One region of the Hydrogenophaga soli genome, then DNA from elsewhere that is predicted to be linked to it. Evidence: predicted binding sites of a transcription regulator. Region 1 holds the regulator's gene; the other holds the start of a gene.
The links. Region 1 encodes sigma-54, which starts transcription at its own class of promoters, with help from an activator protein. Its sites were predicted from a motif close to TGGCANGNAANCTGCTTT; they were not measured.

Region 1 (5,069 bases):
GGCAAGATTTTTGAAGCAGGACAGGACTTGGCCAAAGCCGAGTCCATCACCGATGCCGAGCTGCAAAGCTACTTCGATCAAATGACCACGGAAATGGATCATCAGAATCAAGTGGCCCCCAACAACAGCCCCTACGCCCAACGGCTGTCCAAAATGGTGAAGGGCCTGCAAACCTATGACGGCTTGCGCTTGAACTTCAAGGTCTACATCACACCGCAAATCAATGCTTTTGCCATGGCCAATGGCACGATCCGTGTGTATTCCGGGCTGATGGATGCATTCACCGACGACGAGGTTCGGTACGTGATTGGCCACGAAATTGGCCACGTGAAATCGGGTCACTCCAAAGCGCGCATGCAGACGGCCCTGCGCACCAGCGCCTTGCGCAAAGGCGTGGAATCCAGCAACACCCGCGTGGGGGCGTTGGCCAGCTCCGCGCTGGGCGATTTGTTTGAAAAAGTGGTCAAGGCACAGCACTCTCAATCCAACGAACGTGAGGCGGATGACTACGCACTGAACTTCATGCGCAACCGCAAGTACACCCCCCAAGCATGCGTCAGCGCCTTGGACAAGCTGGCCGCGTTGACGGGCGACACGGCAAGCAGCATCCTCTCGACGCATCCTGCCCCCAAGGATCGCGCCGACCGGTTGCGAACCCAGCTGGGGTGAATCCGTGGATCGACGCTCGTTGCTGCGCTGCGCCGTTCTGCTGGGACTGAGCGCGCCGCCCATCGCCCAGGCCCAAGCCCAAGCCCTGCGGGGCTGGGACGATTGGAAGGCCACCTACGTGGCCTCCGACGGGCGCGTGACCGACACCGGACAGCGCAACATCAGCCACTCCGAAGGTCAGGGCTTTGGCCTGCTGCTGGCCACCGCGGCAGGTGACAAGGCCACATTCGAACGCATCTGGGCCTGGACGCAAGCCAACCTGGGCAAGCGCCCCGACGGCCTGTTTGCCTGGCGCTGGGAGCCGGGCCGCGGCATCACCGACATGAACACCGCCACCGACGGCGACCTGTTCATCGCCTGGGCCCTGCAACGCGCCGCCGAGCGCTTCAACCTGCCGGAGCTGAAAGGCCGCGCCGCGGCCATCGGCCAGGCCATCCGCGACAAGGTGGTGCAGGACGGCACGCCCTGGGGCACCATCATCAAACCCGGGGTGGACGGCTTTGGCACCCCGCAGGGGCAGGTGGTCAACCTGTCGTACTGGGTGTTTCCGGCCTTCGAGGCGCTGAACAAGGTGGATCCGCACCCGCAGTGGCAGGCCCTCACCACGTCGGGGTTGCGGTTGGTGGAAGTGGCCCGCTTCGGCCGTTGGAGCCTGCCGCCCGACTGGCTGCTGCTGGTCAACCCGCTGGCCCCTGACCCCAGCCGCCTGCCCCGCTATGGCTACGACTCAGCCCGCGTGCCGCTGTACCTGCACTGGGCGGGCCACGCCACCCCCGGGCGAATGGAAGGCTTCAAGAAGTTCTGGACCCACTTCCAGTGCGACGGCTTCCTGCCCGGCTGGGCCAACGTGCAGGACAACTCCATCGACAGCTACGGGGCCGACCCCGGGGTGCAGGCCATCCGAAGCCTGCTGACCACTGGCAAACCGCCCAGCTCACGCCTGCCCATGACGGCCCAGAGTTACTACTCGGCCACCCTGGGCATGCTGGTGGAGGTGGCGGCGCGGGAGGGTGGGCGCAAGTAGCGCGGCAAGCCGCGTGCTCAGAGCGCCTTGCGCAAGCTGGCCGGGGCGATTTTCAGCGCCTCGCGGTACTTGGCCACGGTGCGGCGGGCGCACTCGATGCCCTGCTCTTTCAGCATGTCCGACAAGGCGTTGTCCGACAGCGGCTTTTTGGGGTCTTCCCCCGCCACCAGCTGCTTGATGAGCGCCCGCACCGCGGTGCTGGAGGCGTTGCCCCCGGTTTCGGTGCCCAGGCTGGAGCCAAAGAAGTACTTCAGCTCGTAGGTGCCAAACGGCGTGGCCATGTACTTGGCGGTGGTCACGCGGCTGATGGTGGACTCGTGCAGGCCCAGCTCGTCGGCAATCTCGCGCAGCACCAGCGGGCGCATGGCCAGCTCGCCGTGCATGAAGAAGTTGCGTTGGCGCTCCACGATGGCACTGGAGACGCGCAGGATGGTGTCAAACCGCTGCTGGATGTTCTTGATGAACCAGCGCGCCTCTTGCAGGCGCTGCTGCATGCCCGCGCCGTCGCCACGGCTCCCTCGGCCTTCGCGCAGGGCGGCGGCGTACACGTCGTGCACCCGCAGCTTGGGCATGACCTCAGGGTTGAGCTGCACCTTGAAGCCGCGCCCCGCGCGGGTCACCAGCACATCGGGCACCACCATCTGGCCTTCCAGGTTGGCAAAACGGCGACCGGGCCGGGGTTCGAGCTGGGTGATGAGGGCCAGCGCCTCGCGCACCAGCGGCTCTTCCAGCCCGCACACCAGGGCCAGCTTGCGGGTGTCGCGGCGGGCCATCAGGTCCAGGGGTTGCTGGCAGATGGCCAGCGCGGCCCGGGCTGCGGGGGTGTTGCGCAGTTCGTTGATCTGCAAGCGCAGGCACTCGCCCACGTCGCGTGCGCCCACCCCGGGCGGGTCCATGTTCTGCAGCCAGCCCAAGGCCGTGCGCAGCAGTTGCACGGTGGCCTCACGGCGCTCCTGCACGGCGAGGTCGTCCGGGTTGCCGGGCTCGAACGAGGCGGCCAGGTCTTCCAAGGGGTCGGCCAGGTAGCCGTCGTCGTCCAGCGACTCGATCAGCGCGTACAGCGCCGCCTGTTCCTCGGGGCTGAGGCGCAGGCCCAGGGCCTGCTGGTGCAGGTGGGCCTGCAGGGTGATGTGCTCACTGGCGAGGTCGGCGGCGCTGGCGGTGTCATCGTCGTCGTGGCTGCCGGTGCCCCGGGCGGGGGCTTCGCCGCCCCACTCGCCGTCGTCGGGTTGCATGTCCACGGTGCCGTCACCCGACCAGTCGGGCTCGGTCAGGCTGACATCGTCACCCGACGAGGCTTCGGGGGTTGACTCGGCAGAATTTGATGACTCAAAAACAGACTCAGCGCTTGATGTGCCTGAACTTTCTGCTACACCTTCCATGGCGCGCTCGGACAACACATCCCCCAGGCTGACCGGGGCATCGGCGGTTTCCAGGCCAAACGACTCGCGCTCGGCGGCCTCGTCCTGACGCTCCAGGAAGGGGTTTTCGTCGAGCATCTGCTCGACCTCCTGCCCCAGCTCCAGCGTGGACAGCTGCAACAGCCGAATGGACTGCTGCAGCTGGGGCGTGAGCGCCAGGTGCTGCGAGACGCGGAGGGACAGGCCTTGTTTCATGGGCGCATCACATGCGGAAGTGTTCGCCCAGGTACACCCGGCGCACGTCGGCGTTGTCCACAATCTCGGCGGGCGTGCCCTGCGCCAGCACCGTGCCGTCGTTGATGATGTAGGCGTGGTCGCAAATGCCCAGCGTCTCGCGCACGTTGTGGTCGGTGATCAGCACCCCGATGCCCCGCGCCTTCAGGAAACCGATGATGCGCTGGATCTCGATGACGGCGATGGGGTCGATGCCGGCAAACGGCTCGTCCAGCAGGATGAAGCGGGGCTGGGTGGCCAGTGCCCGGGCAATTTCCACCCGCCGCCGCTCGCCCCCCGACAGCGCGGGCGCCGGAGAGTGGCGCAGGTGGTCCACCCGCAAGTCGGCCAGCAGGGCGTCCAGGCGCTGCTGCACCACCGCGGGCGACAGGCGTTTGCCCTGTTCGTCGTGCTGCAACTCCAGCACGGCGCGCACGTTGTCTTCGACGTTGAGCTTGCGGAAGATGGACGCTTCCTGCGGCAGATAGCCCAACCCCAGGCGCGAACGGCGGTGGATGGGCTGATGTTCAATGGGCTGGCCGTCCAGGAAGATGTCACCCCCATCGGCCCGCACCAGGCCCACGATCATGTAAAACGAGGTGGTCTTGCCCGCGCCGTTGGGACCCAGCAGGCCCACCACCTCCCCCTCGTTGACAGCCAGCGACACGTCCTTGACCACCTTGCGGCTGCCGTAGGACTTGCGCAGGTGCATCGCCTCCAGACGCACCGGCTGGGGTGCATCGGGTTCGAGGGCAAGGCGGACACTGGCGCCGCCGCTCACCGGCCAACCCCATCCAGCACGGGGGCCGACCGCAGACGCGCCGGGTCGGTGGCCGCAGGGGCCGGAGCCCCTTCGGCAGGCCGTGGCGTGGGCGTCAACATCGCCCGCACGCGGCCAGAAGGGTTGGAAGGCGTCTTGCTGGCCTCGCCACCGTCCACCGAGAAGGTTTCCGCGGCGTTGTTGTAGACGATCAGGCTGCCCGAGGTTTCATCGGCCAGGGTGGCTCCACGGTAGCGGCGCAGCATGGCGCGCTGCTCGAACCGCACCACGTCGGTCTGTCCGTTGTAGTCGATGCGATCGGACACACCCTCGATGTACTCGTCCAACCCCTCGCGCTTCTGGCGGAAAAAGGCGGGCTTGGCGGCTGAACCGGTGACCACCCCGAACTGGTTGCCCTGGGCGTCCTGACGGACTTCGACCTTGTCGCCCCGGATGACGATGGTGCCCTTGGTGATGACCACATTGCCGGTGAACACGCTGAGCTGACGCACGTCGTCGTAGCGCAGGCTGTCGGCCTCGGCATTCATGGGCTTGTCGCGGTCGGCCTTTTCGGCATGGGCCGCGGCACACAGCCACAGCGCACTCAAGGCCACCCAGCCACACCCCAGCCGCCGCAGGCCGGAAACAAGGGCATGCGGTCGGGCGCTGGGCACAGGGGGAGTGGAACGAGGAGTCACAAGCAAACTCATGGCGGCATGGTATTTGCTTGTCATTGTAGCGGTGCCGTCGGGATTTCCTGACGGCACCAAAGGCAAAAACGCGAGAGTCTGAGGCTTTCAGCCCTTGCGGCTGGCCTCTGCCAGCTGGTTCACCACCGCCAGCGCACGTTCACCGGTGCCCGCTGTGGACGGGGACGTGAAATACCGCCCGGCCACACCCAACGCGGGCACGCCGTCAAGCTTGTAGGCCTCGGCCATCTGCGCCGCACGCTTGAGCTTGCCCGCCACCGAGAAGGCATTGA
Region 2 (5,069 bases), on a different contig from region 1:
GCCAGCCGCGCCGCCCAGACGGCGCAGGCCAACGCCCAGGCCGCGCAAGAGGGCGGCACCGTGGTGGGGCAGGTGGTGGCCACCATGCAGGACATTGACCGCAGCAGCCGCCAGATTGCCGACATCACCGGCGTGATTGACAGCATTGCCTTCCAGACCAACATCCTGGCGCTCAACGCCGCGGTGGAGGCGGCGCGGGCGGGCGAGTCGGGCCGCGGCTTTGCCGTGGTGGCCAGCGAGGTGCGGGTGCTGGCCCAGCGCACCGCCACGGCGGCCAAGGAAATCAAGACCCTCATCCAGGACAGCGTGGGCCGCATCAGCGCCGGGGTGCAGCAGGTGGACATGGCGGGCACCACCATCGCCGCGGTGGTGGGCCATGCGCAAGAGGTGGCGCAGCTGATCGCCGGCATCAGCCAATCCAGCGGCCAGCAAAGCCAGGGCATCCACGAAATCAACCAGGCGGTGGCCCAGCTGGACACCATGACGCAGCAGAACGCGGCGCTGGTGGAACAGTCGGCCGCGGCCTCGCAAAGCCTGCTGGATCAGGCCGAGTCGCTCACCCGCACGGTGTCGGTGTTCAAGACCTGAGCGCGGCCCGCCTCGCCTTGGCGGCCTCTGCCACCCGTGGCCTTTGCCGCGGCAGTGGCCTCAGCCACCCGGGGCTTGCAGCTTGCGGTACACCGTCTGGCGGCTGATGCCCAGCTGGCGGGCCGCCTGGGCCACGTTGCCGCGGCAGCTTTCCACCGCCTGCAGCACCACGGTGCGCGACACGTCCTTCAGGCTTTGCGCCTGCACGGGGGCCTGCAGGGGGGCATTGGGCAGGCCATGGGTGGGGTGCGGCGGGGCGTGGGGCAGGTTTTGCAACTCGGCCCGCAGGTCGTCGGACAGGTGTTGCCAGCTCAGCACCGTGTCGCCCGGCTCCAGCAGGGCACAGGCGGTGCGCAAGGCGTTGAGGTACTGGCGGGTGTTGCCGGGCCAGGGGTGGCGGGTGAAGGCGTCCAGCAGGGCCGGGTCCACGGTGGGGGGCGCGGCACCTTCGGCCAGGTCCAGCAGCAGGCGCTGGGTCAGCGCGGCAAAGTCGGTGCGCTCGCGCAGGGCGGGCAGCTCCAGCACCAGGCCGTTGATGCGGTAGTACAGGTCTTCGCGGAAGCGGCCTTGGGCCACCAGGGCTTTGAGCGGCTGGTGGGTGGCGCAAATCAGCGCAAAGTCCACCGCCACCGGCTGGCCGCCGCCCAGCGGGGCCACCTGGCGCTCTTGCAGCACGCGCAGCAGGCGGGTCTGCAAGGCCAGGGGCATGTCGCCAATTTCGTCCAGGAACAGCGTGCCCAGGTGGGCCTCGCGCAGCAGGCCCAGGTTGCCCTGACGCCGCGCCCCCGTGAAGGCCCCGGGCGCATGGCCAAACAGTTCGGACTCGATCAGGCTTTCGGGCATGGCCGCGCAGTTGATGGCCACAAACGCCCGGTTGGCCCGCGGGCCGCTGCGGTGCACGGCCTTGGCAAACAGCTCTTTGCCCACGCCCGACTCACCCAGCACCAGCAGCGAAATGGGTTTGTTCAGCACCTTGCGGGCTTTGTCGGCGGCGCTGCGCCAGCGGGCGTCGCCGGTGTCCAGCCGGGCCAGTGCGTCCGCGCCCGGCGCCGAGGGGGGGGCTGGGGCGGGGGCAGGGGTGTGGTGCGCGGGTTTGGCTTGCCACAGGCCCGGGCGGCTTTGCAGTTGGGCGTACAGCGGCTTGCCGTCGCGCACCAGCCGCACCGCGGCGGGCTTGTCGGCGCTGTGGCCGCTGCGCAGGTGTTGGTGGGCCAGCAGGTCGTCCAGCCGGGTGTGCAGCAACTCGTGCAGCTGCCGCCCGCGCAGCTGGCGCAGGTCCTGGTGCAGCATCTTCTGGGCGGCCTGGTTGGCCCCCACCACCCAGCCGTCGTCCGACAGCACCACAATGCCTTCGCCCACCGAGTTCAGGCCTTCGGGCAGCGTGTGCAGGTGCAGGCGCCAGTGGTGGCGGTACGTGGCCCCCAGCAAGCGGTTTTCGATGAGGGCGGCGGCGGTGCGCACCAAGCCCAGCGCCGGGCCGGGGCCTTCGCGGTGCTCGCTCGACACGTCCAGTGCCCCCAGCAGCTCGCCCGTGGCCGACACGATGGGGGCCGCCGAGCAGGTGAGAAAGCCGTTGCGTTCCAGGTAATGCTCACTCCCGTTGACCTGGATGGCGTGCACATCGGCCAGCGCGGTGCCAATGGCGTTGGTGCCGCGGTGGGCTTCGGTCCACGAGGCCCCCACGTTCAGCGCCACACGGTCGGCCCGGGACAGGAAGTGGGCATCGCCCAGCGTGTGCATCAAGGTGCCGCAGGGCCCCGAGAGGATCACCATGGCCTGCTGGTGGCGCACCTGCTCGAACAGAAACTCCATGATCGGGCGGGAGTGCGCCAGCAAATCGTGGTGGCGGGTGGTGAGCTGCTGCAGCTCGGAGCCTGTGCACAGCCCCACATCCAGCAAGCGCCCGGTGGGCATCAACCCCGACTGGAAACTGCGGTGCCACGAGCGCGACAGACGCTCGTCCAGCACGCCTGGCGGGCATTCTCCGTGTTCCACCAAATGGCGGCGGCTGTGGCGCAGGCGTTGTGCGTCTGGCGTGGGTTGCATGCTTGTCTCCGGTCGCGCGGTGTGTCCCGCGTCGTGCGGCCAGTATAGGAAGGGCAGGGGGTGCGACGGTGGCTTGTCCTTGCAACCGCATCAACTGTTCCAGAAGTGGACACCGGACATGTCCGGACACCTGTCCACGGCCCGATGGTGCCACAGGCGATGCAACGTTTTTTTGTTTCAAATCAATGGCTTGCGGAGTTCAGGCCGATTGGCACGGATTTTGGAAAGAGAAGCAGGCCCAGCGTGAGTGATTCACGGGGTTCAACTTCAACCGATTCCAGAAACACGAGGAAGACAAACATGGCCGTTTACGCCGCTCCCGGTGCCGCAGGTGCCAAGATCGCCTACAAAGCCCAGTACAACAACTTCATCGGTGGCCAATGGGTGGCCCCGGTCAAGGGCCAGTATTTCGACGTGGTCACCCCCACCACCGGCAAGGTGTACACCCAAGCCGCCCGCTCCACCGCCGAAGACGTTGAGCTGGCGCTGGACGCCGCCCACGCCGCCGCCGACGCCTGGGGCAAGACCGACGCCGCCACGCGCAGCAACATCCTGCTGAAAATTGCCGACCGCCTCGAAGCCAACCTGGAGCTGCTGGCCTACGCCGAAACCGTGGACAACGGCAAGCCCATCCGCGAAACCCTGGCTGCCGACATCCCGCTGTCGGTGGACCACTTCCGCTACTTTGCCGGTGCCCTGCGTGCGCAGGAAGGCGGCATCAGCGAGATCGACGAAAACACCATGGCCTACCACATCCACGAGCCGCTGGGCGTGGTGGGCCAGATCATCCCCTGGAACTTCCCCATCCTGATGGCCGCCTGGAAGCTGGCCCCCGCCCTGGGCGCGGGCAACTGCGTGGTGCTGAAACCCGCCGAAAGCACGCCCATCAGCATTTTGATTTTGATGGAGCTGATTGCCGACCTGCTGCCCCCCGGCGTGCTCAACATCGTCAACGGCTTTGGCCGTGAGGCCGGCATGCCCCTGGCCCAAAGCAAGCGCATTGCCAAGATCGCCTTCACCGGCTCCACCAGCACGGGCCGCGTGATTGCCCAGGCCGCCGCCAACAACCTCATTCCCGCCACGCTGGAACTGGGCGGCAAGAGCCCCAACATCTTCTTTGCCGACGTGATGGACAAGGACGACGGCTTCCTGGACAAAGCCATCGAAGGCCTGGTGCTGTTCGCCTTCAACCAGGGCGAGGTGTGCACTTGCCCCAGCCGCGCCCTCATCCAAGAGAGCATTTACGACAAGTTCATGGAAAAAGTGCTCAAGCGCGTGGCCGCCATCAAACACGGCAACCCGCTGGACACCGACACCATGATGGGCGCACAGGCCAGCAAGGAACAGCTGACCAAGATCCTGTCGTACCTGGACTTGGGCAAGCAGGAAGGCGCCCAGGTGCTGATCGGCGGCAACCAGGCCCAGTTTGGCAACGACCTGGACGGCGGCTACTACGTGCAGCCCACCCTGTTCAAGGGCCACAACAAGATGCGCATCTTCCAAGAAGAAATCTTCGGCCCCGTGCTGGCCGTGACCACCTTCAAGGATGAAGCCGAAGCCCTCGCCATCGCCAACGACACCCTGTACGGCCTGGGTGCCGGCGTGTGGAGTCGCAACGGCAACGTGGCCTACCGCATGGGCCGCGCCATCAAGGCGGGCCGTGTGTGGACCAACTGCTACCACGCCTACCCCGCACACGCCGCCTTCGGTGGCTACAAGGAATCGGGCATTGGCCGCGAAACCCACAAGATGATGCTGGACCACTACCAGCAAACCAAGAACCTGCTGGTGAGCTACAGCGAGCAGCGCCTGGGCTTCTTCTGATGGTGGACAAAGTGGTGGCCACCCCGGCCGCCCTTGAGCTGATCGCCCGGCTCAAGGCCAAGCACGGGGATGGCCTCATGTTCCACCAAAGTGGCGGCTGCTGTGACAACAGCGCCGCCAATTGCTACTTGCTGGGCGAGCTGACCCTTGGCCCCGGCGACGTCCACCTGGGCGACATTGGCGGCTGCGGCTTTTACATGAGCACGTCGCAGTACGAACACTGGAAACACACCCAACTGATCATCGACGTGATCGACGGCCACGGCGGCACGTTTTCGCTGGAAGGGCCTGAGGGCAAGGCTTTTCACACCCGGTCACGGGTGTTCACGGCGGAGGAAATGGCTGAGCTGTTTCCGGGGTGAGGGGGGTGAGGGCTGGGCTGCCTCTGTGGGTGGGGTGGTGTTTAAGGAAAAAATGGCTCTGCCGCTTTATTTGTATGCGGTAGTAGCTATTGTTTTTGATGTATTCGGGTGGGTGAGCTGGAGGTGCTGGCTCGGGGCTGAGTCTGCTGGGTCTTGGGCGGGCTGGAGTCAGGATCTGGCCGACGAGGTTGATTTGTTGGCAGACCGCTGAAGGCTGGTTGCTGCCGTTAGAAATCTACCGGCGAGTGA

Region 2: a site for sigma-54 is predicted at 2,844-2,861, ahead of exaC (aldehyde dehydrogenase family protein). Genes of this name have one in related genera too.

What each region holds. Positions count from the first base shown of each region.
Region 1 is NZ_BAAHAK010000002.1:32,140-37,208, reverse strand. Features, by position in the region: gene ACYVB7_RS03335 (M48 family metallopeptidase) at 1-669, shown strand, start outside; gene ACYVB7_RS03330 (glycosyl hydrolase family 8) at 674-1,693, shown strand; gene ACYVB7_RS03325 (RNA polymerase factor sigma-54) at 1,711-3,309, opposite strand; gene lptB (LPS export ABC transporter ATP-binding protein) at 3,317-4,039, opposite strand; gene lptA (lipopolysaccharide transport periplasmic protein LptA) at 4,105-4,761, opposite strand; gene ACYVB7_RS03310 (thiol:disulfide interchange protein DsbA/DsbL) at 4,885-5,069, opposite strand, start outside.
Region 2 is NZ_BAAHAK010000013.1:90,096-95,164, forward strand. Features, by position in the region: gene ACYVB7_RS18955 (methyl-accepting chemotaxis protein) at 1-588, shown strand, start outside; gene ACYVB7_RS18960 (sigma-54-dependent Fis family transcriptional regulator) at 649-2,634, opposite strand; gene exaC (aldehyde dehydrogenase family protein) at 2,935-4,458, shown strand; gene ACYVB7_RS18970 (DUF779 domain-containing protein) at 4,458-4,820, shown strand.